2 regions of the Methylosinus sp. LW4 genome follow, and region 1 is predicted to be linked to the other one. Evidence: riboswitches for the same ligand, from Rfam matches in the RefSeq annotation. Region 1 holds a riboswitch; the other holds the start of a gene.
The links. A riboswitch is a leader RNA that binds a small molecule or an ion and turns the genes downstream of it on or off. The one in region 1 is predicted to bind thiamine pyrophosphate.

Region 1 (15,229 bases):
CGAATTTCGACCTCTGAAGCTGTTGGGTATCCTGGTGCGCACGTAACGGCTAGGGGTCACGGGGTTTTTGGGATCTTGGCTTCGTAGGTTTCTTTATTTTTTCCCCACCAATCCGAAATTTCCTCAGTTCTCCAAAAATGAAAAGAATTGCCAGTCAGCGCGTTGATCTTCGATGTCGCCTTATATGCGACATTTATACTTGGATCGTTTAAGGATATTCGAACCAGGTCCGGGACTATTGTTTTATCGTCTTGTGGATAATTATCTATAGCGGCCTCTCTATCCCAGGTTAAATCACTATTCATGAATTTTTTTATAGATTCAGGCGTTTGTTTCTCTTTAAATGTTCTTGTAAGGTGCAGCCCGCCCTCAGTTTGCGAAACGACCATCATGGCATTGGCGTCAGCAATTTTTTGAAGTTCGCGGTTGCTGGCCTCTTGAACTCGCCCTTCTGCGATATTAACAAGGTAATTAAACGCATCTCTATCATCAGCGCGGGCCAGCAATACTTTGTTAGATAGTTTAGTTATTTGATTTATATCATCTATTTTTGTAGTTATTTCATTAGTTGCTGCCTTTACAGTTTCATCAGCTCTTTTAAAAATCTCATCTTTTATGATTGGCTGTATATCGTCAATTAGCTTATTTGTCCGTTCTTCGATAAGGTTTTTGACATTGTCATCTTCTAATTTAATGGCGGCAGTAACTTGAGCGCGTGTCTCCTCTATAATTATAGAAGAAAGCTCCTTCTCTGTCCGCTCTTTCACAGTATTATAAATAAGAGCAGCAATTTTTTCGCTCTCGAATTCTTTATTTAGCCGTTGTTTTATTTCCGACCTTACCTCCGTCAGGGCGAGTTCGACAGAGCCTTTCATTTCATTTCGTGCAGTATCAAAAGATATTTTCATGTCAGTTCGTGCTGACTCTACGGACGATTTTATGTCGCTCCTCATCTGGCTGATGGATGAAAACTGCGAATAACTAACTATCGCAACCATAAGTGTGATAAATAGAGAGGCATATTTGTAAAGATGGTTATAAAATTTCCTGTCATCCTCAATTTGCTTCTTGGCAAAATCAAAATATTTATTCTCTCGGTCAAGCTCCTCCCTGACCGCTTTTGTAACAGAGGCAGAATCGTCCTTTTTCTCTTTGTCGAACATTGAGGTAGTATTCCTACTTTGCAAGACGTCTACTTCCGGCGCGTTAGCCCACCAAATCCTTTGTCCCACAGCCAGGATTCACGAGACGGCCGGTTCGTAAGCGGTAGTCGGTCCATCTAATGCCATTAACAAGGACAAGTCCATTCGGTGCTTTAATCAAAGCGATCTGAACTTGCGCAATGGCTCAGACGCCAAATCTCCCCACAGCCGGCTCCTGGACGCATCCTGAAAATATTCCTATAACCCCCTCGCTCCCGCTGACGCAAGGGCGCGTTCCTCGGGTCGTGGAACGCGGGCGGGGCCGGCTCCGTCCGGGACGGCGACCCCCGTCCTTGGACAGGCGGCGCGTCGCCGGGCCGGCGTTTCTCTCCCGTCCATAGGGAGGGCGAGAGCCGTTCCGTGATCCCAGGCATTCGGAAGCGATCGGGTCTTGCACGTGAAAACCCTGGATTCGCGGGTCCGAAAGCGCCTCGGGACGTCGACGAGAAGGCGAAGCCGCGTTTCGGGACGCTCCGAAACCACGAATATCTCTTCGCGCTGCGGCCGAAAGGGGGAGGAGCGTCCCGAGCCGCCCCCTCCTTTCCCGCCGCTGCGAGGCGCCGGGCGCATCGGCGTGGGCGGATGATAATCCTATTTCGAAGCCGTCGCGCATGAGATAAAAGGGAAGGGCGTTTCCACCTCCCCCTCGAGGGGGGGACTCCCCACCGTTTGTAAAGCCCGATCATGGGCGGGGATTGGCGATTTTCGCGGGGAGACTTGGATTGAAGAGAGTCCGGGTCTGGAGCATGGCGCAGGCGACGGCGAGCAGGCGGTCGGCGACCGAGCGAAGGGCTCGTCCGTGACCATGGCCTCTGGCGCGCAGGGCGGCGTATTTGGCCCGGCTTCGTGGGTCGTGTTGCACGGCTGTGCGCGCCCAGTGATAGACGGCGTTGCGCAGTCGAACGTGCGCGGCTTGGCGCATCAGCACGATCTTGCTCTTCCCCGATCGTTTCGTGATCGGCGCGACGCCCGACAGGCAGCGCAGCGCATGGTAGTCTCGGCGTTGCAGAGCGTGCTGAGCTTCTGTGAGCAGCGTGGCGAGGACGATCCTTCCGACGCCGGGCAAGGATCGCAGGATCGTCACGTCGCGCGGCTCTTGTGTCTGCCCCTCGGCTGTGTCCTCGCCGCCGGCGAGCTTTTCGGTCAGGCGATCGAGGCGCTTGTCGGCCTCGCGGATCTGGCGATTGACGAGCGCGAGGCGCTGGGCGGCTCCTTCGATATGCCCGGTCACGGCGCTGACCGTGCCGGCCGCGACGGAGATGGCGGGCGCCCTCAGCCGCTCCAACGCCGCGGCGGCGGTAAGGCGACGGATACGGTGACGTTTGAGCAGACGCTCGACCGTCGCCTCGCGCACGCGCCTGGCCTTGTCGGGCGTCGGAACGAGACGCCACAGCTCGAGAACCCAATCGGCGGCGACGTCGTCGCAGAGTTCGAGAAGCTGCGGATAATAACGCCAGAGCAGCTCGCGGACTTGATTGGACAGACGGGTGCGTTCGACACGCAGCTCGTCGGCGATGCGCGACCATTCCCGCAGCTCGACGACCGTTGGATCGAGCGGCGCCAACAACCGGAAGCAGCGCCGATCGGTGCGCAACGCATCGGCGAGCGCCTCGGCGTCACGGCTGTCGTCCTTGGCGCCGGCGGGCGAGAAGCGGTCGCGGAAGCGATCGAGCTGCTTGGGATTGATGGCGTGAACGCGGAAGCCTCGCTCCATCAAGCTTTCCACGACGGGGCCATGCGGAACCTCGATGGCGATCATCACGGCCTCGGGCGGCGCGCCGGTGGACTCGAGAATCCAGTCGGCCATCTCCTTCAACCCTTCGCCGCCATGCTCGAAGGCGCGCTCGCCGATTTTGGCGCCTCTGGCGTCCGACAGGCGCACGTGGTGCGTTTGCGAAGCCCAGTCCACGCCGACGAACCAGTTATTCTCATCCTCCATGTCGAAGCCCCCCGTTGCCACGGAGCCGCCGCGATGTCAGCCGTTCCCTGTACTGGCGCTCGAAGGCGCGGACTCCCCACGGGGCATCCATCGCGGCCGCCCGCCGGGGCACAGGTCCCCCCCAGGTGTTCAGGACACAGGGGGCGATTGGTCGCTCCCGGCGGGTCGGCTCGATCCAGGAGAGTAGCTCGAACTCGGTCTTTCGGGCGCGCGCGGTCGGAAGCGCTTTGCTGCGCTACGCTCCGCGTCGCGCTCCCGACCGCGCGCTATTCGTCATGAACCTTGGAAACGGTACAGGGGGAGGTCGAGCGCCGAAGGCGATCGGGAGGGGGTGACGCCCCGAGTCTTTGCCGGTGAACTCCACCCCGGACCGCTTCGCGGTCCGACCCTCCCCCTGAAGGGGAGGGTGAAGCTGCGCCGCCGCGCCGCGCGTTGACTTCCTGGCCGCCAGCGCCTAAAAACGCGCCAATCTCGTCAGAGATGACCTATGACCCGCCCATTCGCCCAAGAGGCGTAGGGCCAACGTCCGGCAGCGCTGAGCGCCCCCGGGCGCGCTTTGCTTTGGACGGGCGCGTGGCGAATAGGCAGTAGCGAAGAGATCGAGCTTCGGCTCTACTCGCTACTTCCTATTCGCTACTCGCTCCCTGGGAGAACCGCATGTTCGAGGGCCTTTCCGACAAGCTCTCCGGCATATTCGACAAGCTCACGCGGCGCGGCGCCCTTTCGGAGGCCGATGTCGCCGAGGCTCTGCGCGAGGTGCGCCGCGCTCTGCTCGAGGCGGATGTCGCGCTCGACGTCGTGCGCACATTCACTGACAGCGTGCAGGCCAAGGCCGTCGGCGCCAATGTGGTGAAGTCGGTCTCGCCCGGCCAGATGGTCGTCAAGATCGTCAATGACGTGCTGGTCGAGACGCTGGGCTCCACCGCGCAGCCGATCGACCTCGACGCCGCGCCGCCGGTCGCCATCATGCTGGTCGGCCTGCAGGGCGCCGGCAAGACGACGACCACCGCCAAAATCGCCAAGCGCCTGACCGAGCGTCATGGCAAGCGCGTGCTGATGGCCTCGCTGGACGTGAAGCGTCCCGCCGCGCAGGAGCAGCTCGCCATTCTCGGCCGGCAGGTGAATGTCGACACTCTGGCGATCGTCCCCGGCCAGGACCCGGTGAAGATCGCCAAGCGCGCCGAGGAGACCGCGCGGCGCGAAGGCTATGATGTGGTGATGCTCGACACGGCGGGCCGCACGCATATCGACGAGCCGCTGATGGAGGAGATGGCGCAGATCAAGGCCGTCTCCAAGCCGCATGAGATATTGCTCGTCGTCGATGCGCTGACCGGTCAGGACGCGGTCAATCTCGCCAAGAATTTCGACGATCGCGTCGGGCTGACCGGCATTGTGCTGACGCGCGTCGACGGCGATGGCCGCGGCGGCGCGGCGCTCTCCATGCGCGCCGTCACCGGCAAGCCGATCAAGCTGATCGCCACCGGCGAGAAGATGGATGCGCTCGACGAATTCTCGCCGCAGCGCATCGCCAATCGTATTCTCGGCATGGGCGACATTGTCGCGCTGGTGGAGAAAGCCGCCGCCGCCGTCGATCAGGAACAGGCCGCCCGCGCCGCCGAGCGCATGGCGAAGGGCAAGTTCGATCTGCAGGATTTGGCCGATCAGCTGTCGATGATGGAAAAGGTCGGCGGCTTCGGCGGCATAATGGGGCTGCTGCCCGGCGTCGCCAAGATGAAGGAGCAGATCGCCTCCGCCAACATCGACGACAAAATGTTCAAGCGCCAGCGCGCCATCATTCTGTCGATGACGCCCAAGGAGCGGCGCAATCCCGACATTCTCAAAGCCTCGCGCAAGCGCCGCATCGCGGCGGGCTCCGGCGCGAAGGTGGAGGAGGTCAACAAGCTGCTGAAACAGCATCGCCAGATGGCCGATATGATGAAAGCCATGGGCGGCGGCAAGGGCGGCGGCATGATGGCCAAGGCCGCGCAGATGATGGGCATGGGCGGGATGCAGGCGCCTTCGCCCGAGCAGCTCGCGCAATTGCAGAAGAAAATGGGCGGCACCCTGCCGCCCGGCGCCGGCCCCAGCATTCCCGCTGCGCCGCCGGCTTCCGCATTCTCCGCCAAGCCGACGCTTCCGGGCCTCGGCGGCGGCGGAGGTTTCCTGAGCGGGTTGAATCCGTTCGGGAAGAAGAAATGAAACAGCGAGTAGCGAATAGCGAATAGTTCGCTCTCTCTACTCGCTACTCGCTCACACAAAGGAAGAACCAAATGTCCCTGAAGATCAGACTCTCCCGCGGCGGCGCCAAGAAGCGTCCCTTCTATCGCGTCGTCGTCGCCGATTCGCGCTCGCCCCGCGATGGCCGCTTCATCGAGCGTCTCGGCACTTTCGATCCGCTGAAGCCGAAGGACGCCGCCGATCGTCTCGTGCTCGACGCCGAGAAGGCGAAGGAGTGGATCGCCAAGGGCGCGCAGGCGACCGATCGCGTCGCCCGCCTGCTCGAGAGCGTCGGCGTCGGCAAGCGCGAGGCGCGCAGCAATCCGCAGAAGGCTCAGCCGAAGAAGAAGGCGCAGGAGCGCGCCGCCGCTGCGGCCGCCGCCGCCGAGGCCGCCTCGGCCTGATGACGCCGTCCTTGCGAGCGAAACGAAGCGACCTGGGGCCGCGCGGCGGCCTCTGGAGCGCTTCGCTCGTGCGGCGATGCGAGCCTGAAGGCTCGCGGTCCTCTGCGTGTCTTGGACCGCGAGCCTTCAGGCTCGCTCTCGTCCGCGCATGAAGAACGCCGTCCTGCTCGGCCGGCTCGGCGCCGCCCATGGCGTGCGCGGCGAAATCCGCCTGCAGAGCTTCACCGCCGATCCTTCGGCGATCTCGACCTACGGTCCCTTGTTCGACGCCGGCGGCGCGCGCCGTTTCGTCATCGCTTCGCTGCGGCCTCTGGGCAAGGACATGTTCGTCGCGCGTCTCGAGGGCGTGCGCGACCGCGAGGCGGCGGCGGCACTCACCGGCGTCGAGCTCTATCTTCCGCGCGCGGCGCTGCCGGAGCCGGAGGAAGACGAATTCTATCTCGCCGATCTCGAAGGTCTGCGCGCCGAGACGCGCGCCGGCGAGACGCTCGGCGTGGTGATCGCCGTGCGCAATTTCGGCGCGAGCGATCTGTTGGAAGTGCGCCCGCCCGCCGGCGGCGAGACGCTGCTCTTCCCCTTCACCAAGGCCGTGGTCCCCATCGTCGATGTGGCCGGCGGCCGCGTGGTGGTGGAGCCGCCGCTCGAGATAGAAGGCGATGGGCCCTCAAGGGAAGAGGGATAGCCGCCCTTATCGCGGCGGCTGCGCCACGAGCGGAAAATTTTCGGGGTGGCGAATGGAGTCGACATGCAGATCGACATCCAGCTCCGGCCAATAGAGATGATGCGGATTTAGCCGTTCCACCTCGAATATCTGCGAGACCGCGGCTGTGCGGAACCACGGAAACTGGTCGAAAGGCATGAAGAGCTGCTCATCGTCCAGCCGCAGCCAGACGCCGAGCTTCGTCACACCCGAGACTTCAACCGGGGAAGTGTCGACGCCAGGCATCTCTGATCTCCTTTTCATGGTCTCGGATCATGATCTCGATCTCCAGCAAGGCCTGAGCCGACAGCCCTTGATTGCGCGCGACCTCGATTTCCGGCTCCATCCAAAACTTGGCTTCGCCGTCTGGATGGTAGACATGAACATGCGCTCTCGGCTCTTCACGTGAGAAGAAATAGAAGCGGTATCCTCTTTGGCGAAACAGCGTCGGCGACATATCGGCCTCTCGCGGCGGTGCGCACGCGAACGAAACTCTAGCTCGTAACTATCGGAGGCGAAAGCGCGCCGCCTTTCCCGCCCCGCGCCTCCATGCCATAACCCGCCCCATGTGGCGCGCGACGATCCTTACACTCTTCCCGGAAATGTTCCCCGGCCCGCTCGGCCTGTCGCTCGCGGGCGACGGGCTTGCGCGCGGGCTCTGGTCGCTCGAGGCGCGCAATATTCGCGAGCATGGGCTCGGCCGTCATCGCGCCGTCGATGACACGCCCGCCGGCGGCGGTCCCGGCATGGTGATGCGCGCCGATGTTCTCGCCGCGGCGATCGACGCCGCCGCGCCCCAGGGCGATGCGCGACCGCGCCTCGTGATGAGTCCGCGCGGCGCGCCGCTCACGCAGAGCCGCGTGCGCGCGCTGGTCGAAGGCGAGGGCGCCGTCATCCTCTGCGGACGCTTCGAGGGCGTGGACGAGCGCATCATCGAAGCGCGCGCGCTGGAGGAGGTCTCGATCGGCGATTATGTGCTCTCGGGCGGCGAGATCGCGGCCATGGCGCTCGTCGACGCCTGCGTGCGGCTATTGCCGGGCATAATGGGCGAATCGGCCTCGGGCGAGGAGGAGAGCTTCGAGTCCGGTCTGCTCGAATATCCGCAATATACGCGGCCGCGCGATTTCGAGGGCCGCGCCATTCCCGACATTCTGCTCTGCGGCGATCACGCCAAGATCGCGAAATGGCGCCATGAGCGCGCGCTCGAGCTGACGCGCGCGCGGCGGCCGGATTTGTTGAACGATCGGGAGAGAGAGACGCGCGCCGAAAAGGGCGCGTCCACCTCCCCCTCGAGGGGGGAGGTCGAGCGCTGAAAGCGCTCGGGTGGGGGTGATTCCCCGAGTCTCGGCGGTTGCACCCCACTCCGTCCGGCTATCGCCGGCCGACCCTCCCCCTGAAGGGGAGGGTGAGGCTGCGCTCAAAGGCTTACGACATCACCACATTCACCGCGCTCTCGGGCAATTCCTTGCCGAAGCAGCGCTGGTAGAACTCGGCGACGAGCGGACGCTCGAGCTCGTCGCATTTGTTCAGGAAGGTGAGCCGGAAGGCGAAGCCGACATCGCCGAATATCTCGGAATTCTCCGCCCAGGTGATGACCGTGCGCGGGCTCATCACCGTGGAGAGATCGCCGGACATGAAGGCGTTGCGCGAGAGGTCGGCGACGCGCACCATCTTGTTGATGGCGTCGCGGCCTTCCTTGGTCGCGTTGAAGCTCTTCACCTTGGCGAGCACGATATTGGTCTCGGCGTCATGCGGCAGATAATTGAGCGTCGAAACGATGGACCAGCGGTCCATCTGGCCCTGATTGATCTGCTGCGTGCCGTGATAGAGGCCGGATGTGTCGCCGAGGCCGACCGTGTTGGCGGTGGCGAAGAGGCGGAAGGCGGGGTGCGGACGAATGACGCGGTTCTGATCGAGCAGCGTCAGCCGGCCGGAGACTTCCAGCACGCGCTGAATGACGAACATCACATCCGGGCGGCCGGCGTCATATTCGTCGAAGCACAGCGCGATATTGTGCTGGAGCGCCCAGGGCAGAATGCCGTCGCGGAACTCCGTCACCTGCTTGCCGTCCTTCAGCACGATCGCGTCCTTGCCGACGAGATCGATGCGCGAGACATGGCTGTCGAGATTGACGCGCACGCAAGGCCAGTTGAGCCGCGCGGCCACCTGCTCGATATGCGTCGATTTGCCGGTGCCGTGATAGCCCGTGACCATGACGCGGCGGTTGCGGGCGAAACCGGCGAGAATGGCGAGCGTCGTCTCGCGGTCGAAGAGATAGTCGGGATCCTTGTCCGGGACATGCTCGGTCCGCTCGGAATAGGCGGGAACCTCGAGATCGGAGTCGATGCCGAACAGCTGGCGCACGGAGACTTTGAGGTCCGGCAGGGGCGCGGACCCGGCCGCTTTGTCGCTTGGGGTTGACATTGATCCTCCGTTTCGCCGACGCGCGCTCGCGACATTCGCGCCGGCAAGGCCTGGTCAAACGCTTGTTCAAACGAGCTTGGCGGCCCGCAACGTCTTATATGCGTGAATGATCTCCCGCAGTCTTTCCTCGCAGGAGCGATCTCCGCCATTGGCGTCGGGATGGTGACGTTTGACGAGCTCCTTATAGCGCGTCTTTATCGCCTCCGCACCGGCGGTCTCATCCAATCCGAGCGCATTCAGCGCCTTGATCGTCACCGCCGAATAGCGCGGGCTCGCCTCCGCCTGCGGCCGGGCGCGATGCGCCCGCTGCCGGTAGAGGCCCATGGGATCGGCGAAATTCTCGGGCCGCAGCGGGTCCTCGCGAAAGGAGGCCTGGCCGCGCTTCACGCCCATGGACCAGGTGGGGCGATGGCCGGTGGTGGCGTCGTCCTTCAGATAGCGGGCGACGTCCTCGTCGCTCATTCCGTTGAAGTAATTGTATGAATTATTATATTCTCGCACGTGCTCCAAGCAGAAGCAGAAATATTGCCCCTCGCGCAGCCGTCCCATGGGCGCGCGATGGGCCCCCTCGGCCTCGCAGCCGGGCGCGTCGCAGCGAAAACGAGTCTCGCGGCGCTCCTGCCTCTGCTCGGGCTTCACGCGGATACGATCGAAGAGGGGCGAATTCAAATCCATGGCGCTGCATTATGGTAGACTGGCCGCAGGCTGCAAGCGGAACCCGTCGCCAATTTCGATCGGCGGGAATTTTGCTTGGAGTGGGGCGACGAGGAGGATTCCACTATGGCCGAGCAAGGCAATATCGGCGCCGTCCAGGCCCGCATCCGTTCGAAGCTGACCGAAGGGCTCGCGCCCGTCACCTTGAAGGTGATCGACGAGTCCGACAAGCACGCCGGGCACGGCGGCCATCATCAGGACGGCGAGAGCCATTTTCGCATAGAGGTGGTGAGCGAGGCTTTCGCCGGCAAGAAGCTGGTGGAGCGCCATCGCATCGTGAACACGCTGCTCGCCGAGGAGCTGGCGACCCGCGTCCACGCGCTGGCGATCACGGCGCGCGCGCCGCAGGAGTAAGGGGCGTTGGGCGCGCCTCGCCTCGCGATGGGGTTCGCCGTGGCCGTGTCCGGCTGCGCTGTCGCATTCGCGACGATGGCCGGCGCCGCAGCGTCCGACGCATGCGGAAATGTGGGAGACCGGCGGTTCGAGCGCAAGGCTGATCTGCCGAGGGGAGCGTTGGCGGCCCTCGGCGCCGCCATGGCGGAAAAGGGGGAGCCCGTCGGTGGATATCGCCAGCGTTCCCCCGCTGCCGCTCTATCGCTTTCTTCGCGCCGAGCAGCATGGCTGCAGCCTGCTGATCTCCTATGAGAGCGGCGGCCGCGCCTCTGGCCGCGACGTGGCGAAGCTCATTTTCGACGGCGCATCCTGGCGGCTGACCAATGAGATGACCTATCATGCGCCGCGGCGTTAGGTCTCTCGGCTCCGCTTGACGCGCGGCCCCTCCTGCGCGAATCTCGGTTTCGCCCAGGGGAGCCTCGCCGCCTGCGCGCTGCGGCGCGCGGCAAGAGGCTGAGAGGCCGGATGGCTGGAGACAGCGGCTCGGCGACCCTTCGAACCTGATCCAGTTCGCGCTGGCGTAGGGAGGCCGCATGTTCCTGATATTCCTCGGCCCTATCGGGCCGCATCGATGCTGATCGGCGTGATCGGCGCCGGCGTCGCCGGCCTGACCGCGGCTTTCGAGATCGCTCGCGCCGGCGCGTCCTTCGGCGCCGAGGTCGAGCTGGTGGAGAGAGCGGCGGGGCCGGGCCGCGGCTGCTCGCATTTCGCCGGTGGCATGATCGCGCCCTGGTGCGAATTGGAGAGCGCCGAGCCCATCGTCGCGACGCTCGGCGAGGAGGCGCTCGCCTTCTGGACCAAGGACATTCCCGTCGCGAAAATCGCGGGCAGCCTCGTCGTCGCGCCGCCGCGCGACCGCGCCGAGCTGACCGAATTCTCCCGCCGCACCCGCTGTTTCGAGCGGCTGGACGCCGATGGCCTCGCGGCGCTGGAGCCGGCGCTCGCCGGGCGATTCTCGGCCGGGCTCCATTTTCCGCAGGAGGCGCATCTCGAGCCGCGCGCAGCGATGGCGGCGCTGTTCGAACGTTTGCAGACAATGGACAATGTCCGCATCCGGCTCTGCGCCGATTCTGTCCCGCGGGCGGATTGGATCGTCGATTGCCGCGGCTTCGCCGCGCGCGGCGAGCTGGCGGAGCTGCGCGGCGTCAAGGGCGAGATGCTCGTGCTGCGCAGCGAGGAGATCGAATTGTCCCGTCCCGTCCGCATGCTGCATCCGCGCCATCCGGTCTATGTGGTGCCGCGCGGGCAGGGCGTGTTCATGGTCGGCGCGACGATGATCGAGAATGAGGAGCGCTCCCGCGTCACCGCGCGCTCCATCGTCGAGCTGGTCAATTCGGCCTTCGCCATTCATCCCGCTTTCGCCGAGGCGGAGATCGTCGAGACGGGCTCGGATGTGCGCCCCGCGTTCCCGGACAATCTGCCGCGCATTTCGCGCCAGGGCCGGACGCTCTCTATCAACGGGCTCTATCGGCATGGATTTTTGCTGGCGCCGGCGCTGGCGCGCCGTGTCGCGCGCTTCCTCTTCACGGGCGAGATCTTCCCGGAGGTCATGAATGCGAATCAGGGTGAATGGGCAGACGCTCGAGGTCGAGGCGCCGACATTGGAGCGCCTCATCGAGGAATTGGGCTTTAGCGAGCAGACCATCGCCACGGCGGTGAATCAGGAATTCGTGCGCAGCAAGGATCGCGGCGAGACGCTGCTGGTCGAGGACGATACGATCGAGATCGTCACGCCGCGGCAGGGAGGGTGAATATTCGGATGAGCAAGCCCGACGACCTCGTCGTCTATGATGCGAGACTATCCTCCCGCTTCCTGCTCGGCACGGCGCGCTATCCTTCGCCGGCGATACTCGCCGAGGCGATCCGCGCCGCGGGGGCGGAGATCGTCACCGTCTCGCTGCGGCGGGAGGCGGGAGGCTCGCGCGCGGGCGAGAGCTTTTGGCGGCTCATTCGCGAATTGGGCGTGCGCGTGCTGCCCAACACAGCCGGCTGCCGCACGGCCAAGGAGGCCGTCGCCACTGCCCAAATGGCGCGCGAGCTGTTCGGAACCAATTGGATCAAGCTCGAGGTCATCGGCGAGGAGGACACGCTGCAGCCGGACGTCTTCGGCCTGGTGGAGGCGGCGCGCATCCTCAGCGACGACGGCTTTTGCGTCTTTCCCTATACGACAGAGGATCTCGTCGTCGCGGAGCGGCTGCTGGACGCCGGCTGCCGCGTGCTGATGCCCTGGGCGGCGCCGATCGGCTCCGGCCGCGGGATCAACAATCTCTTCGGACTCCGGGCGTTGCGCGCGCATTTTCCCGATACGCCGCTCATCGTGGACGCCGGCCTCGGCGCGCCCTCGCAGGCGGCGGCGGTCATGGAGCTCGGCTTCGACGCCGCTCTGCTCAACACGGCGGTGGCGCGCGCCGGCGATCCGGTGGCCATGGCGCGGGCCTTTTCGCTCGCCATAGAGGCGGGCCGGGCGGCCTATCTCTCCGGCCTGATGGAGCCGCGCGACATGGCGTCGCCCTCGACGCCCGTGCTCGGCCGCGCCTTCGGCGATGGATTCGAGGCATGAGCGCGATTTTGCTCGACCCGTTTTATCTCATCGTCGATTCCGCCGATTGGCTGCCGCGGCTGCTGCCTTGCGGCGTGCGGCTCGTGCAATTGCGCGTCAAGGATCGTGAGGAGGCGGCGCTGCGCGCGGAGATCGCCCGCGCTCGCGACCTTTGCGCCGCCCATGGCGCGCAGCTCGTCGTCAATGATTATTGGCGGCTCGCCATCGAGCTTTCCTGCGATTTCGTGCATCTCGGCCAGAGCGATCTCGACACGGCCGATATCGCCGCGATCCGCGCCCATGGGATAAGGCTCGGCGTCAGCACGCATGACGAGGCGGAGCTGGAGCGGGCGTTGGCGCTCGCTCCCGATTATGTCGCGCTGGGGCCGATCTATCCCACCTTGCTGAAGCAAATGGCCTTCGCCCCGCAGGGGCTCGAGAAGATCGGCGTCTGGAAACGCCGCATCGGCGCGATTCCGCTGGTCGCCATCGGCGGGCTGACGCCGGAGCGCGCCCGCGCGGCGCTGGCGGCGGGGGCGGACAGCGCCTGCGTCGTCACCGATATATTGCGCGCCGCGGAGCCGGAAGCGCGCGCCCGCGAGTGGGTGGAGGCGACGGACGAAAAGCGTCTCACGACGCCCCGCCGATCGGCCACTCCCCTTTGAACACATTGCCCTGATTGTCGCGCGCCTCGACGCGCATCACCTTGGCGCCATTGGGCTTGTAGGCGAAGCGAAAGCTCGGATCCTCGGACAGGGAAATTCCGCCCTCCATGGAGAAGATCAGCGCATCGCCCTGACGCACTTCCACCTTGTCGACATAATGAGCCGGAATATAGGCTCGGGTGAGCGGGTCCATCTGCAATCCCGAATTATTGGGATGGCGAATCATGATCTGCGCCTCGCGCAGCGTGGGATTCTCGCTGGCGAATTCCCGATATTTCATTTTGCCGAGATTGGCGGAGGCCTCGTCCTGATCCTTGATCGCCGGAGCCGAGCAGCCGCCCGAGGCCTTCACGAATTTCACCACCGAATGCAGCGCGCCGTCGTTCGTTTGGCCGACGACATGCACATTGGTGTACGAGTTCACGCGCACGCGCGTCTCGATCTTCGTGACGCCGGCGCCCTCGCCGAAGGAGAAGGCCGCCGCCATGGGCATGGGATTCTCGTCGATGACCAGCGTCGCCGCGCGCAGGCCGGGCTCGAGCAGCGAGATGGTCATCGGCACGATGGCGGCGTCCTCGGCCCGCTTCGGCGCCTCCAGGGCCACCACGCCCTCATGCGACGTGATCGCGTGATCGTGGAAAATATCGGTGACGAGGCCCGGCCAGGGATCGATCTTCTGCTCCTGGGCCAGCGCCGCGCCGGCCGAAAGGCAGAGCGCCGCCACCATTGCGAGGGAGCGCGGGAGGGACCGTGAGCCGCGGGGCTCGCTCTCATTCGGCGATTTGCGGGCCTGAAGGCTCGCGGTCCAAGGGCTCATCTGCCTTCCTCCGGTATCTGTCGAAGCATAGCGCTGTGAGCGCGGCCGGCTCAAGGGGCCTCCCATTCCAGCTCGGCGAAGCCGGCCGTGGCGTTGCGCGTGTGATAATCCTCGAACAGCAGCCAATTGGGCTTTTCGCTGCGGCCGGCGGTCGTGACCGCGCGCGCGAGTGTCTCGCCTTTGGCGATGTCGGCGCGCAAATCGCGCGTGAGATGGTCGAAATAGGCCTTTTGCGCCTCCAGCGCCTGCGGCCAGGGAGCGACCGCCGGCCCATGGCCCGGCACGACTCGGACCGCCTCGATCTTTCGCAATTCCTCTATGACGGACAGAAAGCCCAAGAGGCTTCCGTCGACGATCGGCACATGCTGCAGAAACAAGAGATCGCCGGTAAAGAGCGTGCCGCTCTGCGGGTCGAGCACGGTGAGATCGGAATCGCTATGGGCGGTGCGCCAGGCTCTCAGCGTGATCGCGCGGCCCCCGAGATCGAGAATCGTCTCGCGCTCGACGGCGAGGGTCGGCGGAACCAGAATCACACCGTCGAGCAGGGCGCCCATCGCCTCGCGGAAAGACGAGAGATAATGCGGGCCGCGCGTCGCCATGGCGCGGGCGAGATTCTTGTGCCCGACGAAGACCGCTCCCGTGTCTCGAAAGGCAATATTCCCGAAAATATGATCGGGATGGACATGGGTGTCGATGACATAGCGGATCGGCTTGGTCGTGCGCTGCTGCAATGCAGCGAGGAAGGCCTCGCCCTCCGCGCGGCTGCCGCCCGTGTCGATGACGGCGACCGCCTCCGCGCCGACAATGGCGCCGAGATTGGCGATGCCGCCAGCGTTGTCGCGGGACATCAAGGCGGTCACCCCCTGATGAACGAATACTCCGGGCGCGATCTCCGTCAGCTCGAAGCTTTTCGCGCCGCTCGCGACGAGGCAGAGACATGTGATGGCGAGCGCTAGAATAGTGCGTTGCAGCATTGGTTTTTCAGCCTCGTTTTTCGCCAGTTTCACGCGCGAAATCAGGAAACTCGGGAATGGGATTTGGGGATTGCGCTTCAATTCTGTGCGACATATTATCCCGCCGTTTCCGACCTAAAAGAGGCTTTCCGGCCGGGAACCGGAGAGCATCTCGACGGAGGTTCGGGCGGGGCTGCGGGCGCGGCGTTTCCGCCTGATCGCCGTGGCAAAAAAACGGGGAAACGGCTTCCCAAAGCCTAGG
Region 2 (15,229 bases), 1.7 Mb from region 1:
TCGAGCTGGTCGCCGCGATTCGTCATTTGCTCTATGGCCGCGGCTATACGATCAAAGGCGTGCAGCGCCTGCTGCGCGAGCAGGGCGTTCGCGCGGTGATCGAGAGCGCCCGCGGCGGCGGCGGGCCGGAGCGCGGCGATTTCGACGAGCCCGAGCCGCAGGCCGCCGAGGCGCCGCTCTTCTCCTATGGCGAATCGCCGGCGCGGCCGCAGCCGTCACGCTCGTTTCACGCGCCGGAAATCCACGAGGAGGACGCGCCGAGGGCGTCCACCTCTCTCGTCGCGCTGGCGCCGCGCGAGCCGCCGCCCATGCTGACGCTGCCCGCCCTGCGCCTTTCCGAGGCGCCCGCCGCCGGCCTGCGCCCGCAGGACGAGCGGCTATTGCGGCAGGCGCTGGCCGATCTCGCCGAATGCCGCCGCATGCTGGAGCTGACGCGGCGGTGAATTCCTCGCTTCTTCTGCGCTGTCATGCGTTGCCAGCGGCTTCGCCGGCCTCTATAAGGGCGGCCATCGGAGTGTAGCGCAGCCCGGTTAGCGCACTTGTCTGGGGGACAAGGGGTCGTGGGTTCGAATCCCGCCACTCCGACCAATTCTTCTTTCGATGTTCCGTCACAGCATGGTCCGCGCTCACGGCGCGGGCGATGCGTCGCTCTCGGGCTCGGCAGGGTTGATAATTCGTCGCCACGCGCAAGTTCGTTACGGTCGTTAACCGTCAGCGAAAGGCGCAGCCCATGTCCGAGACGCTCATCAATCTCATCATCCAGCTCTTTGCCGGCGCGGCCGGCGGCTCCGGCGTCGCCAAGGCCAATAAGAATCTCGATCTCGGCCCGATCGCCAACGCCATCATCGGCGCGCTCGGCGGCGCGGGCGGCGGCTCCATCCTCACCTCGCTCATTCCGGCGCTCGCGGGGGCGGCGGGCAATGGCGGATTCGATATCGCCGTTTTCGCCGGCCAGCTCGTCGGCGGCGGCGTGTCGGGCGCGATCGTCACCGCCATCGTCGGCCTCATCCGCAACGCTCTCGTTCAGAAGCAGCGGGCGTGACGCGCCAGCGCGCGGACCTGTAGACGCATCGGCCGAATATCGGCATACCGATTGCGTAGAACGCTTCCAAAAGACGCCCTCCTCGTGAGGGCGTCGGATGCGGGTTCGTGCGAAAGGCGAAGACAGTGGCCGATGAAGCATCAGTCTTGAAAGCGCTGGAGAGCGTCGCCGGGCCGGGCGGCAAATCGATTGTCGCGGCCGGCCTCGTCAGCGGAGTCAATGTGTCGGGGGCCAAGGCCTTCGTCTCGCTCACCGGCGATCCGGCGCGGGCCAAGGAGCTCGAGGTTCTGCGCGTCGCCGTCGAGGGCGCCGTGAAGACCGTGCCGGGGATAGAGTCGGCGATCGTGACGCTGACCGCCGAGCGGGCGCCGGCGCCCGCCGCGCCGCCGCCGGGACAGGCGCCGCAGCGCAAGACCATCGCCGCGATCGAGAAGATCAAATATATCGTCGCGGTTTCCTCGGGCAAAGGCGGCGTCGGGAAATCGACAACCTCCGCCAATCTGGCGCTCGGCCTCGCGGCGCAAGGCTGGCGCGTCGGCCTGCTCGACGCCGATATCTACGGCCCATCGGCTCCGCGGCTGTTCGGCCTCAAGGGCCAGCCGGAGGTCGTCGGCAATAAGATGATCCCACTCGAGGCCTATGGGCTCAAGATCATGTCCATCGGCTTTCTGGTCGAGGAGGACGTGCCCATGGTCTGGCGCGGCCCGATGGTGGCTCAGGCGCTGGGGCAGATGCTCGGCGAGGTCGCCTGGGGCGAATTGGACGCGCTCGTCGTCGACATGCCGCCCGGCACGGGCGACGCCCAGCTGACCATGGCGCAGCAGGTTCCGCTCGCCGGCGCGGTCGTCGTGTCGACGCCGCAGGATCTGGCGCTGATCGACGCGCGCCGCGGCGTGGCGATGTTCCAGAAGGTCTCGACGCCCATTCTCGGCATTATCGAGAATATGAGCTATTTCCTCTGCCCGCATTGCGGCGGCCGCACCGACATCTTCTCCCATGGCGGCGCGCGGAAGGACGCTGAGGCGTTGGGCGTGCCCTTCCTCGGCGAGGTGCCGCTCGATCTCGCCATTCGCCAGACCTCGGACGCCGGCACGCCGGTCGTCGCCTCCGCGCCGGAAGGCCCGCATGCGGCGATCTACAAGGAGCTCGCCGCCAAGGTGAAGACTCTGCTGGAGACGCAGTCGCTCCGCGCCCCGCCGAAGATCGTCATCGGCTGAAACATGCGAAAAGGCCGCGGCCGCCGTCTGGCGGGCCGCGGCCTTTTGCTTTTTCTCGTGGGCCGGTCAGGCGCGCTCGGCTCTCGCCGCCGCCGACCAGTCTTCAGAGATGGGTCGGGATGAAAGAATCGTCGCCGAGGTCGAATTTGTAGTTCCAGCCGATCGAGACCTCGGTTCCGCGCAGCCAGAGATTGACATTGGCGGCCGGATTATAGGCGCCGAAAGGCGTCGCCGGCGTCTGCGGCAGCGCTTCGCGCCCGCGGACGCTGTTCTTGAAGCCATAGACGAAGGCGACATCGATCGTCGAGTTCTTGGTGATGGCGTAGCTCACGCCCGCGCTCGCGTGATGCGCATTGATGATCGGCGCCAGTATGTTCAGCGTCACGCTGTTCGTCGGTATCGGATTGGTCGCGTAATGATAACCGAGGCGTAGGGCGAGGCTGGGCTGGACGCGCCATTCGACGCCGAAGGACGCCGAATCCGTGTCTTTCCAGCCGAAGCCCGGGCCGTTCGACGAGCCGAGCGTGCGATAGAGGACCGGGAAGCTCGGATTGCTCACCGAGGAGACGCCCGAATAGAAAATATGGCGCCAGTCGGCCATGACCGTCAGGTCAGGGGTGAGGTCATAGGCGACGCCGGCGGTGATCGAGGCGGGAATGTCGAAGCGGCCGCCATCGGCGAAAAGCCCGGAATATTTGGCGAAGCGCGTCATGAACATGGGCGTCGACGCGGCGGCGCCGATGCGGAACTGATCGGTCACGCGCCATTGCATGCCGAAGCGGACGCCGCCGCCGAAGGACCAGTCATAACCATTGTCCGAGAGGCGATACATGTCGGACGAATAGGGCGAGAAGGTCTTCAGGCCCTGTATGTTGATCGTCTGCACGGCGATCGTCGGCGCTATGCCGATCGCCAGCGAGCCGAATTTTTGCGCATAGGCGAAGCTGGTGAAGGACTGCTCCAGATTGACGCCGGCGTAGCCGCCGCCGAACGGGCCGCCGAGCGGCGGGTGATAATGGCCGAAATCGAAAGAGGTGGCGATGCCGCCATTGCCGTAGGACGCCGTGCCCCAGGACGAATTGGCGTCGAGCGGCGAAACATATCCGCTGTTCGGCACCGGAAAGATCGGACGGCCGCTGCGAATATCGCCGGGCGCCACGACTTTGGGCAGCCCGTCGGTCGAGTAGCCGCGCTCCGGCATGAGGGCGGTGATGCCCACTTGCATCTGGCGCTCGAGATCGACAATGCCGGCCGGATTGACCGAGATCGCCATGGAATCGCGCGAATCGGCGACGCCGGCGCCGCCCAGCGCCTTCTGACGCGGGCCATAGCCGATCAGAAAATAGCCGTCCGCCGCCAGCGACGGAGCCGTCATCGAGACCGTGAGCGCAGCCGCCGAGGCCAGATTACGCCAGGAATATCCGTTCATTATCTATCGCCCCGCCCCAGATTTCGGTCGCCGTTCACACGCCATTTAGAAGCACTCGGCAATCCGGCGGCGTTCTCATCACACGACTCACTATTGTCCGAGACCCTAGCAGAGCGCTCGCCCCGCGACAGCGCCGTCGCCCGGATTTCCGTGAATAATTCGAGGCCTGTCACGTTTTTGCCACAGCGCGTGATTGCCGGCTTGCCGCGATCCGAGGCCGCGGGTAGAATCGGAGCATGGCGAGGGGCGCCTCTCCGAGAGGAGCGGCTGAGAAGCACCCATCGAACCTGATCCGGGTAATGCCGGCGCGAGGGAAGGCCAGCAGGACGCGACGCCCGATTTTTCGGGACGGCGCGCCCGACTTCATCGCCCGCCGCCCATCCTCAGAACCAATGGAGCGCGACGATGAACGTGCAGGACAAGCGCCCGACGACGCCCCAGAGCGTGACCACCGGACCGATCGGCGCCTCGCGCAAGCTCTATTTCGCGCCGCGTGGCCGCGAGGATATTCGCGTTCCCGTCCGCGAGATCGCGCTTCATCCCTCCGCCGGCGACGCGCCTCTGCGCGTCTATGACCCGTCCGGCCCCTATAGCTGCGCCGATTTCACGCCCGATCTCGCGGCCGGCCTGCCGGCGGCGCGGCGCTGGCTGGAGAGCCGCGCCGGGCTCGAGGCCTATGACGGTCGCGCAGTGAAGCCGGAGGACAATGGCTTCGTCGGCGAGGATCGGCTGGTCCCACCCTGTCCCGCGCCGCGCGCCATTCGCCGCGCCGCCGGCTCGGCGCCGGCGACGCAGCTTGAATTCGCGCGCGCCGGAATCGTCACCGAGGAGATGATCTATGTCGCGCATCGCGAGAATCTCTGCCGCGAGCGCGCCTTCGCGCAGGCGGCGGAACGGATAGAGGCGGGGGAGGGCTTCGGCGCCGCTGTCCCGGCTTTCGTGACGCCGGAATTCGTGCGCGAGGAAATCGCCCGCGGGCGCGCCATCATCCCCGCCAACATCAATCATCCAGAAGCCGAGCCGATGATCATCGGCCGCAATTTCCTGGTGAAGGTCAACGCCAATATCGGCAATTCGGCCATTACCTCCTCTGTGGCGGAGGAGGTGGAGAAGATGGTGTGGGCGATCCGCTGGGGCGCCGATACGGTGATGGATCTCTCCACCGGCCGCAATATCCATAACATCCGCGACTGGATCATCCGCAACTCGCCCGTGCCGATCGGCACAGTGCCGATCTATCAGGCGCTGGAGAAGGTCGGCGGCGACGCCACCAAGCTGGATTGGGAAGTGTTCAAGGACACGCTGATCGAGCAGGCGGAGCAGGGCGTCGATTATTTCACCATTCACGCCGGCGTGCGCCTCGCCCATGTGCCGCTCACGGCGGATCGCGTCACCGGCATCGTCTCGCGCGGCGGTTCCATCATGGCGCGCTGGTGCCTGTCACGTCATTCGGAGAGCTTCCTCTATGAGCGCTTCGACGAGATTTGCGACATCATGCGCCGCTATGACGTCTCCTTCTCGCTCGGCGACGGTTTGCGTCCGGGCTGCATCGCCGACGCCAATGACGCAGCGCAATTCGCCGAGCTGGAGACGCTGGGCGAATTGACCAAGATCGCCTGGGACAAGGGTTGCCAGGTGATGATCGAAGGCCCCGGCCATGTGCCGATGCACAAGATCAAAGTGAATATGGAAAAGCAGCTGCGCGATTGCGGCGAGGCGCCTTTCTACACGCTCGGGCCGCTCGTCACCGACATAGCGCCCGGCTATGATCACATCACTTCCGCCATCGGCGCCGCGATGATCGGCTGGTTCGGCACGGCGATGCTCTGCTATGTCACGCCGAAAGAGCATCTCGGCCTGCCCGATCGCGAGGATGTGAAGACCGGCGTCATCACTTATCGCATCGCAGCGCATGCGGCCGATCTCGCCAAGGGCCATCCGGCGGCGCAGGAGCGCGACAACGCCATGAGCCGGGCGCGTTTCGATTTCCGTTGGGAGGATCAGTTCGACATCGGCCTCGATCCCGATACGGCGCGCCGCTATCACGACGAGACGCTGCCCAAGGAGGCGCATAAGGTCGCGCATTTCTGCTCCATGTGCGGGCCGAAATTCTGCTCCATGCAGATCACGCGCGATCTGCGAGAGGAGGCGGCGGCCATCGCCGAGCGGGAGAAGGGCTTCGCCGAAAAGAGCGCGGAATTTTTGGAAAAGGGCGCGCAGATCTACGTCGCCGAATGAGGCGCGCGACGGCGGTTTTCGTCGGAAAATGCGGGCGGGAGCTTTTTCTGCGTTGCAGCGAAGGCTTTCTCCGCATCGTCTTCGGCGCGACACCGAAATGTCAATTACATTGACAGCCGCAGCGAAAACAGCCTATTTCCCCCGCGGGACGATGCGCCCTGTAACAAAATAAGGGACAAATGCTCCCACGTCCAAAAGAGGGAAACGGCAAATGAACATTCGCGCCATTGTGACGGCCGCTGCTCTGTCGCTCGGCATGGTCGGCCCGGTTTTCGCCGGTTGCGACACCAAGGATGAAGACAAGCAGGGCGTCTGCGTCGACAAGTGCTACTTCGAATTTCTTTCGATCAAGAATCGCTTCTCCTCGACCCCGGCGTCGATCGAGAAGGCCAAGTCCGACAAGGACGCCTGCTATCAGAAGTGCGGCTGCGAGCCGGCCTCTGTGAAGGAGTAATCCTTATCGGATCGACGCGAGCCGGGCGGGAGCAAAGCTCGCCTCGAGGCTCGTGACGCCGCCGGGCGCGCGATATATCGCGCGCCCAGGAGGCCTCGGAATGGGCCTCTGAGAGACGATCTCGCGCGCTGTGCTCGAATTCCATACAGTCGCCGTGTTGCTAAAATTGCGCTCGATGCGCCGACGCTGCGGATAACGCTCTCTCGCTCAGAAGAGGCGACGCCGCTCCACCATCATTCTTCACTTCCGATTCGAGGATGCTTCGTCGTCGCGATGGACGGAGCTTTCGGTTGTCTCGCGCCTTGGACCCGCTATTGTGCGGCGCATGACTGAGAGACAGCAAGCCGTCATCGGCGTCGTCACCGCCTCCGACCGCGCCAGCGCAGGCGTCTATGAGGACATCAGCGGACCGGCCATCGCCGCCTATTTCGAGAAGGTGCTGACCACGCCCTTCCGCATAGAGCGGCGCCTCATCCCCGATGGCTTCGAGAGCGTGCGCGACACGCTCATCGATCTCGCCGACAATATCGGCTGCGATCTCGTCGTCACCACTGGCGGCACGGGGCCGTCGCCGCGCGATCTGACGCCGGAGGCGACGCTCGCCGCCGCGCCGCGCGAATTGCCCGGCTTCGGCGAGCTGATGCGCAAAGTGTCGCTGGCGCAGACGCCGACGGCGATATTGTCGCGGCAATTGGCCGCGCATCGCGGCAAATGCCTCGTCATCAACCTGCCCGGAAAGCCGGCCGCAATCGAGCTCTGCCTCGACGCGGTGATGCCGGCCGTGCCCTATTGTCTCGATCTCATCGGAGCGGCCTATATAGAGACCGATCCGGCGCGCGTCGCCGCCTTCCGCCCGAAAGGCAAATAGCCGCCCGATCGGGTGGGGCGTCTCCCCTTCTCATTCGCGCATCGGGGCTGTATAGACTGGCCGCCGGCTCGAGTGAGGCCGCGCGAATTTCGAATGGGGGCGAAGCGTCATGAGCGATGTGCGGCTGGTCATCGTCGGCGCCGCCGGCCGCATGGGCCGGATGCTCATCGCCGCCGCCGGCGAGACGAAAGGCGTCGCTCTGACCGGCGCGCTCGTATCGTCCAATTCCCTCGTCCTCGGAGAGGACGCCGGCCTGCTGGTCGGGCGCCCCGCCAATGGGGTGCGCCTTTCCGCCGATGTGGCGGCCGCGCTGGCGACGGCCGATGTGGCCATTGATTTTTCGACGCCCGCGACGACGGTGGCGCTGGCCCGGCTCGCTGCGGCGGCGGGAGTCGCCCATGTCATCGGAACCACCGGATTTTCGGGCGAGGACCTCGTCGCTCTCGCCGCAGCGGCCGAGCGCGTTCCCGTGGTGCGCTCCGGCAATATGAGCCTCGGCGTCAATCTTCTCGCCGTTCTGGTGGAGCGCGCCGCAAAGGCGCTCGGCTCCGCCTGGGACATAGAGATCGTCGAGATGCACCACCGCATGAAGGTGGACGCGCCCTCGGGCACGGCGCTCCTTTTGGGCGAGGCGGCGGCGCAGGGGCGGGAGATCGCGCTCGCCGAGCATAGCGCCCGCGCCCGCGACGGCCTCACCGGCGCGCGGCGGGAGGGCGACATAGGCTTCGCCTCGCTGCGCGGCGGCACGGTGGTGGGCGAGCATTCGGTTATTTTCGCCGGGGCGGGCGAGCGCATAGAGCTCGCGCATCGCGCCGAGGATCGCGGAATTTTCGCGCGCGGCGCGATCGCCGCAGCAGTTTGGACGCGAGGCCGGCCGGCCGGCCTCTATTCTATGGCCGATGTGCTCGGCCTCGCCGGCGCCTGATCGCGCGCCGCATCGTTCGATTCGAGGGACATAGCCCGCATGGACCGTATTCTCGTCCTCCTCCGCCATGGCGAAAGCGAGTGGAACGCCAAAAACCTCTTCACGGGCTGGAAGAATCCTGACCTGTCGCCCAAAGGGATCGAGGAGGCGCGGCGAGCCGGGCGGGAGCTCAAGCGCATCGATCTGCGCTTCAACATCGGCTTCACCTCGCTGCTGCTGCGCGCGCAGCACACGCTCGATCTCACCTTTCATGAGCTCGGGCAGAGAGATGTGCCCGTCATCCGCAGCCGCGCGCTCAATGAGCGGCATTACGGCGACCTCTCCGGCCTCAACAAGGACGAGGCGCGCCAGCAATGGGGCGAGGAGCAGGTGCGGCTGTGGCGGCGCTCCTATGACGTCGCGCCGCCCGGCGGCGAGAGCCTCAAGGATACGGTGGCGCGCGTGCTGCCCTTCTATTGCCAGGAGATTCTGCCGCGCGCCATGCGAGGCGAGCGTGTGCTGGTCGCCGCCCATGGCAATTCGCTGCGCGCTCTGGCCATGGTGCTCGACCGGCTGACGCCCGAATCGGTGTCCTCGCTCGAGATCGCCACCGGCGTGCCGATCGTCTACCGGCTCAATTCCGATTCGACCGTCGCGACCAAGGAAGTGCTCGACCGCTGACGCGCGGCCGCTCCGCGCCGGATGGAGCGATCATGTCTGAAATAGAGCCGGGCGTTCGCCTCTATCGCGGCTATTTCGACGAGGCCGCGCAGCTCGCTCTGCTGCGCGAGCTGGAGCGGATCGTCGCCGGCGCGCCCTGGTTCACGCCCACCATGCCGCGCAGCGGGCAGCCCTTCTCCGTGCGCATGACCAATTGCGGGCCGCTCGGCTGGCTCAGCGATCAGGCGCGTGGCTATCGCTATGAGGCGCGCCATCCGCAGACCGGCGAGCCCTGGCCGCCCATGCCGCAAATGCTGCTCGACGCCTGGGCGGCGCTGGCCGGGCATCCGCAGCCGCCGCAGGCCTGCCTGGTGAATTACTATGGGCGCGACGCCAAGATGGGCGCGCATCAGGACCGCGACGAAGCGGATTTTTCGGCGCCGATTCTTTCCGTTTCTCTCGGCGCCGATTGCCGTTTTCGTCTCGGCGGCGTGAAGCGCTCCGATTCGTCGCGGGCCTTCGTTCTGTCTTCGGGCGATGTGCTGACGCTGGGCGGGCCGGCGCGGCTGCGCTTCCATGGCGTCGATCGGCTGCTGCCGGAGCTCGCGCCGAAGCTCGCGTCGCCATTATTCGCCGAGGGCGGGCGCATCAATTTGACGTTGCGCCGCGTTACCTAACGATATTTCAGGCCCCGTTCAGGCGGGGGAGCATATTGTCACCAATAGCGCTCCGATATAGTTTCCCGGCCGCGGGATGAACGATCGGCGCTGGCGTCACGCCCGGGCCGGCAAAACCAAGATAGTCGGTTCCCAGGGGACGACGCTTCGAGGAAAGGAACGAGGATGAAATCTGTGACCAGACTGGCGCTCGCTGCGGGCGTCGTTTTCACCGCCATGGCCGGCCAGGCGATCGCCGCCGGCGATCCCGCGGCGGGCGAGAAGGTCTTCAACAAGTGCAAGGCCTGCCATCAGGTCGGCGAGACGGCGAAGAACGCCGTGGCTCCCGAGCTCAACGGCATCAACGGCCGCAAGGCCGCCTCGGTCGAGGGCTACACCTATTCCGACGCGCTGAAGGGCGCCGGCATCACCTGGGACGAGGCCGCCTTCAAGGAATTCGTCAAGAATCCGAAGGCCAAGGTCGCCGGCACCAAGATGGTGTTCCCGGGCCTGCCGTCCGAGGCGGACCAGGACAATGTCTGGGCCTATCTCAGCCAGTTCGGCGCCGACGGCAAGAAGAAGTAGTCCGAGCCTCTCGTTCGGTTGGCGAAAGCGGCCCTCGCGGGCCGCTTTTTCTTTTGCAGGATAGGGGCTAAATGCCCTCGTGACAGTCATGGAGAGAGAGCCGAGTTGACGCGCAAGCCAGACGAAGTCCCTGCCGAGCTAATGCAGGAGCTCGCGACCCTGCCGGTGTTCTATGCGCTGGAGGGCCGGCGCGTGGTCGTCGCGGGCGGCTCCGATGGCGCGGCTTGGAAGGCGGATCTCGCCGCCGCGGCCGGCGCGCAGGTCGATGTCTTCGCGGCGTCTCCCTCGCCGCGCCTCCAGGCCGTCGCCGCGGCGCGCGCGCGCCTCACCCTGCATGAGCGCGGCTGGCGAGCGGACGACCTCGCCGGGGCGGCCATGGCGCTCGCCGTCATCGAGGACGATTCCGAGGCGCAGACCTTTCGCGACGCCGCGAAAGCGCAGGGCGTTCCCGTCAATCTCACCGACCGGCCGGCGCTCAGCGATTTTCTGATGGGCGCCATCGTCAATCGCTCGCCGCTGGTCATCGGCGTCTCCACCAGCGGCGCGGCGCCGGCCTTCGCCCAGGCCGTGCGCGCCCGCGTCGAGACGCTGATTCCGTCGAGCTTCTCCGCCTGGACCAGAGCGGCGCGCGCCTGGCGTCCGCGCGTGATGGCCTCCGGCCTCGATTTTTTCGCGCGCCGCGATTTCTGGCGCCGGTTCACCCGCGAAGCTTTTGCACGCGTCGAGCATGCGCCGCAGGACGGCGATCTCGACGCGCTGCTCGAGGAGACGCGTCGCGCTGATGAAACGTCCGCGCGCGGTCGCGTCACTCTGGTCGGCGCCGGGCCGGGCGACCCGGAACTGCTGACGCTGAAAGGCCTGCGCGCGCTCGTCGGCGCCGATGTCGTTCTCTTCGACGATCTGGTGCCCGCCGCCGTGCTCGATCTCGCGCGGCGCGAGGCGGTGCGCATCAATGTCGGCAAGCGCGGCTATGCGCCTTCGGTGAAGCAGGAGGAGATCACCGCTCTTCTGGTGAAGCTCGCCAAGGAGGGCAAGAATGTCGTGCGCCTCAAGGGCGGCGATCCGATGATCTTCGGCCGCGCCAATGAGGAAATCGGCGCCATTCGCGCCGCCGGCCTCGAGGCGGAGATCGTGCCCGGCGTGACGGCGGCGCTGGCGGCGGCGGCGGCGCTCGAGGTCTCGCTCACCAATCGCGACACGGCGCGCCGCGTGCAATTCGTCACCGCGCATACGAGCGACGGCAAATTCCCCGAGGACATAGATTGGCGCGCGCTCGCCGACCGCCGCGCGACCACGGCGGTCTATATGGGCAATCGCACGCTTCCCGCTCTGTCGAAGCGCCTGCTCGAGGAGGGCATGGACCCTGCGACCCCGGCCTTTCTCGTCGAGCGCGCCAGCACGCCGCAGCAGCGCATCATCGCGGGCTCGATCGGCGATCTGCCGCAGCGCGTCGCGCAGGAGACGCTCGAAGGGCCGTGCCTCGTGCTGATCGGCGCGACGCTGCGCGGCTGAGCGTTCAATATTTGAACGACACCGTCGCCGAGATCGAGCGCGGCTCGCCGCGAAAGAGCGCGCCGCCGGACGTGAAATTCGGTCGATCGGTGAGATTGCTGGCGCTCACGTCGAGCTTCCAATGCTCGTCGAAACGATAGCCGAGCGAGGCGCCGAGCATTTGCTGCGGCGCGAGGGTGAAGCCATAGACATTGGGCAGCGTCGCCTCCGCCGCGCTGGCGTAATAATAGCTCGCGCCCAGTTCCAATCCGCGCAGGAAATCCCATTCCGGCTTGTAGTCGAGGCTGACGCTGAAGACGCGGCGCGGCGCGCCGAGGAGATCGCTGCCCGCTTGCGAGGGGACGTTGGAATCCTTTGCGACGACGGCGTGCAGAAAAGTGGCGGCGCCGCTCGCGTTCAATCCGGGAAGAATTTCGGCGGAGAGATGAAATTCGACGCCATGGCTGTGCTGGCGTCCTGTGACGAGGGCGTAGAAGCCGCCCGGATCAGCGGGATCGGCGATGGCGACATGATCGCGCGTCACATCGAAAAGGCCCACTTCGAAGCGCGCTTTATAGTCTGGAAAGCGCCGCTCGAAGCCGACCTCATATTGTGTGTCCTGTTGCGGCGGCGGCGCGTCGCCGCCGCGCACGCGCACGGAAATATTGGGAATGAGCGAGCGCCCGAAGGCGGCAAAGAAATGCGTCTCGTCGTCCGGCCGATACAATAGGCCGGCGCGCGGGCTGAAATAGCCGCGGATTCCCTTGCCGATCGTGGAGGACGATGTTCCAGAGAGCGCGCCGAGAGGATCGAAGACGGTCTCGCGCTGCGCCAGCAGATCATAGCGGCCGCCGAAGAGAATGCGCCATTGCGGCGAGAGATCGATGAGATCCTGCGCATAGACGGAGCGGCTCCAGGCGCGCGCCGCGCCATTGGCCCATTGCGCGCCGAAAAAATCGACGCCGACCGGATAGATCGGCGCGCCTATGTCGATGTTCGGCAGCGTGTCGCGCGCGAATTTTTCGTCATGGCCGAAGAAATAGTCCCAATGCTCGAGCCCGAGAAAAACGCTGTGGCCGATATCGCCGGTCGAGAAGCGTCCGTTCAGCCGCAGCTGCGCGTCGAAGCTTCGCGACGCCTGATGCGTCCGCACCGGGCGGCCGAGCGTCACCGAATGGAGGCCGTCATAGCCCCAGCCCTGAAACCAGCCGTATTGGTTGCCGTTCAGCGAATAATCGACGACCGATGTGAGCGACCAGTCGGCGCCGAAGGCGTGCTCATAGGTGAAGGTGAAATCCGCCGCATTCGGCGTCTCATGCTCATAGACCGGCGCGCCTGCGTAGAAGGAGCGCGGCGCATGTAGAAAGATCGGCGCGGCCGGCGCGCCGTCGCGATAGACGAGGCGCGATGCGCTATATTCGGCGCGCAATGTCGCCTTGTCGCCATTGTCGAGGATGAGCGTTCCCGTCGGCGCGAGGAGGAATCCGCGCGAGCGCACATAATCGACGAAGCTGCCGACGCTCTGCGCGAAGCCGGTCATGCGGAACAGCAGCGTCTGCGCGTCGTTCAGCGGCGCGTTCACATCGAAGGTCGTGCGATAGACGTCATAGGCGCCGATCGTCGCCGTTCCGCGCGCGAAAGTCTCTGTCGTCGGCGCCTTGCGTATGTAGTTCGCCGAGCCGCCATAGCCGCCGAGCGCCTTGCCGAACAGCATGGCGGAAGGGCCTTTGTAGAATTCGACGTGATCGACCGTCGAAAGATTGACCTCCTGCGAGGTGAAGCCATGCGCGGCGCCGTCGAACAAAGTGAGCCCGCCGGGAAAGCCGCGCATCACAAAGCCCGGCGAATAGCCAGAATCGGAGACCGACGCATTGACGAAGACGCCGGCGACATCCTTGCCGAGACTCTTCGCCTTCGGCGCGTCGTCCTTCTCCTTTTTTTCTCCCGGCCGCATCTGCGCGACGCCGACTCTCGCTTCCTCCGTCGCCTCCTCGCAAAGAGCGGGCGCAGGCAGAGCGAAGACAGAGATCATCGCTATGTCGCGGAGGCTTCGACGTAGACGATAGGAAGAAAGCGCGCTGGACTGCGCGTCTCGTCTCTCGCTCCGAGCAAGCAAAAACAAGGGATCTACGCTCGTCGGGCGACGCTCTGCGCGCGTCGTCCGAGAATATGCGTCAGGATGAAGCCTCACATGAACCTCACGGCGAAACGCGCCGCGGAACAGAGCAGAACTCGCTCCGGCGCAGCATGCCGCTCTCTTATAACGCACTCTCTTTCGACTGCAATCGAACGACAAAATTCATCGGCGAATCTTTCACCAACCTGTCGTGTTACTTTCGCGAGACATTTCTGAAAACGCATGCGCGGTCGAATGCGCTTTGCGCGCCGCGCGCTTTTAGAGTGTTTTCGAGCGAAGCGGGGACCGGTTCGCGTAAGGAAAACATGATGGAACAAGGGAAACTAGAGTCATTCCGCTTCGATCTGAGCCGGAACGACTCTCGACGCGGATGATGGCGAAGCTCTCCGTCATAGGCGTCGAAGATGACGGAGGTGGTTCCGCGCCTGTCGCCGTCGCCGAGAGCGCCGGCTCAGCGCAGCGCGTCGGACAGCGCCTCGAGGAAAGCGTCGCCATATTGCGCGAGCTTGTGCTCGCCGACGCCTTGCACGCGGCGCATTTCGTCGAGCGTCGCCGGGCGGCGCGACGCCATCTCGATCAGCGTGCGATCGGGGAACACCATATAGGCGGGCAGGCCGGCGTCGCGCGCCAGCTCCAGGCGCTTTTTCTTCAGCGCCGCCAGCACGCGCTCCTCCTGATCGTCCAGCGGCGCGCCGCGCGGCGCCTCGCCGCGCTTGCCGCGCGGCGCCTTCGCGGTCAGCGGATCGCGGCGCAGCGAAATCTGCGCGCGGCCGAAGAGAATATCCTCGCCCTTTTGCGTCAGGCGAAAGCCGCCATGTTCCGTGCTCGCCAGAGCGCGCGCCGCGAAGAGCTGCCGCAGGATCGCGCTCCAATCCTGCTTGGAGCGATCCTTGCCGACGCCGAAGGTCTTGATGGATTCGTGGCCGTTGCGGCGCACCGCCTCGCTGGCCTCGCCGATGAGAATATCGGCGAGATAGCCGGCGCCGAAGCGCTGCCCCGTCCGCATGGCGGCGGAGAGCGCCTTTTGCGCATCCACCGTGCCGTCATAGACATGCACCTGGCCGAGACAGACGTCGCAGCGTCCGCAAGGCGGGCTCTCCTCGTCGAAATAGGCGAGCAAGGTCTGGCGTCGGCAGGAGGGCGTCTCGCACAGCATGGCGAGCGCGGAGAAGCGATCGTGCTCTATGCGCTTGCGCTCATCGGGCACGTCTTTCTGATCGATCTGCCGGCGGCGGAAGGCCATGTCGTCGAGGCCGTAGAGCGTGAGCGTGTCGGCCGGCAGACCGTCGCGGCCGGCGCGGCCGATCTCCTGATAATAGGCCTCGACGCTCGACGGCATGTCGGCGTGCGCGACGAAACGAACGTCCGGCTTGTTGACGCCCATGCCGAAGGCGATCGTCGCGACGGCGATGATTCCGTCCTCTTGCAGGAAGCGATCCTGATTGCGATTGCGCAGCGTCTGCTCGAGCCCGGCGTGATAGGCGATGGCCTCATGGCCCTGCTCGGCGAAATAGGCGGCGAGCTTTTCTGTGCCGTCGCGCGAGGAGC

Region 2: another riboswitch for thiamine pyrophosphate. It lies ahead of thiC (phosphomethylpyrimidine synthase ThiC); the one in region 1 lies ahead of METLW4_RS0118780 (FAD-dependent oxidoreductase).

What each region holds. Positions count from the first base shown of each region.
Region 1 covers NZ_KB900626.1:3,763,467-3,778,695, forward strand. The annotation lists gene METLW4_RS27920 (hypothetical protein) at 57-1,163, opposite strand; gene METLW4_RS27120 (IS110 family transposase) at 1,885-3,141, opposite strand; gene ffh (signal recognition particle protein) at 3,799-5,340, shown strand; gene rpsP (30S ribosomal protein S16) at 5,412-5,762, shown strand; gene rimM (ribosome maturation factor RimM) at 5,911-6,444, shown strand; gene METLW4_RS0118745 (DUF2442 domain-containing protein) at 6,451-6,708, opposite strand; gene METLW4_RS0118750 (DUF4160 domain-containing protein) at 6,680-6,919, opposite strand; gene trmD (tRNA (guanosine(37)-N1)-methyltransferase TrmD) at 7,029-7,775, shown strand; gene cobS (cobaltochelatase subunit CobS) at 7,888-8,886, opposite strand; gene METLW4_RS0118765 (J domain-containing protein) at 8,953-9,561, opposite strand; gene METLW4_RS0118770 (BolA family protein) at 9,667-9,954, shown strand; gene METLW4_RS0118775 (hypothetical protein) at 10,160-10,348, shown strand; TPP riboswitch at 10,394-10,537, shown strand; gene METLW4_RS0118780 (FAD-dependent oxidoreductase) at 10,565-11,626, shown strand; gene thiS (sulfur carrier protein ThiS) at 11,595-11,744, shown strand; gene METLW4_RS0118790 (thiazole synthase) at 11,753-12,553, shown strand; gene METLW4_RS0118795 (thiamine phosphate synthase) at 12,550-13,197, shown strand; gene METLW4_RS0118800 (quinoprotein dehydrogenase-associated SoxYZ-like carrier) at 13,163-13,924, opposite strand; gene METLW4_RS0118805 (quinoprotein relay system zinc metallohydrolase 2) at 14,065-14,988, opposite strand.
Region 2 covers NZ_KB900626.1:2,109,332-2,124,560, reverse strand. The annotation lists gene METLW4_RS0110695 (MerR family transcriptional regulator) at 1-443, shown strand, start outside; tRNA gene METLW4_RS0110690 (tRNA-Pro) at 511-588, shown strand; gene METLW4_RS0110685 (hypothetical protein) at 731-1,042, shown strand; gene METLW4_RS0110680 (Mrp/NBP35 family ATP-binding protein) at 1,168-2,259, shown strand; gene METLW4_RS0110675 (OmpP1/FadL family transporter) at 2,363-3,688, opposite strand; TPP riboswitch at 3,921-4,021, shown strand; gene thiC (phosphomethylpyrimidine synthase ThiC) at 4,094-5,926, shown strand; gene METLW4_RS0110660 (hypothetical protein) at 6,138-6,380, shown strand; gene mog (molybdopterin adenylyltransferase) at 6,706-7,248, shown strand; gene dapB (4-hydroxy-tetrahydrodipicolinate reductase) at 7,358-8,173, shown strand; gene METLW4_RS0110645 (2,3-bisphosphoglycerate-dependent phosphoglycerate mutase) at 8,213-8,833, shown strand; gene METLW4_RS0110640 (alpha-ketoglutarate-dependent dioxygenase AlkB family protein) at 8,866-9,489, shown strand; gene METLW4_RS0110635 (cytochrome c-554) at 9,655-10,053, shown strand; gene cysG (siroheme synthase CysG) at 10,159-11,565, shown strand; gene METLW4_RS0110625 (TonB-dependent receptor) at 11,570-13,576, opposite strand; gene recQ (DNA helicase RecQ) at 14,133-15,229, opposite strand, start outside.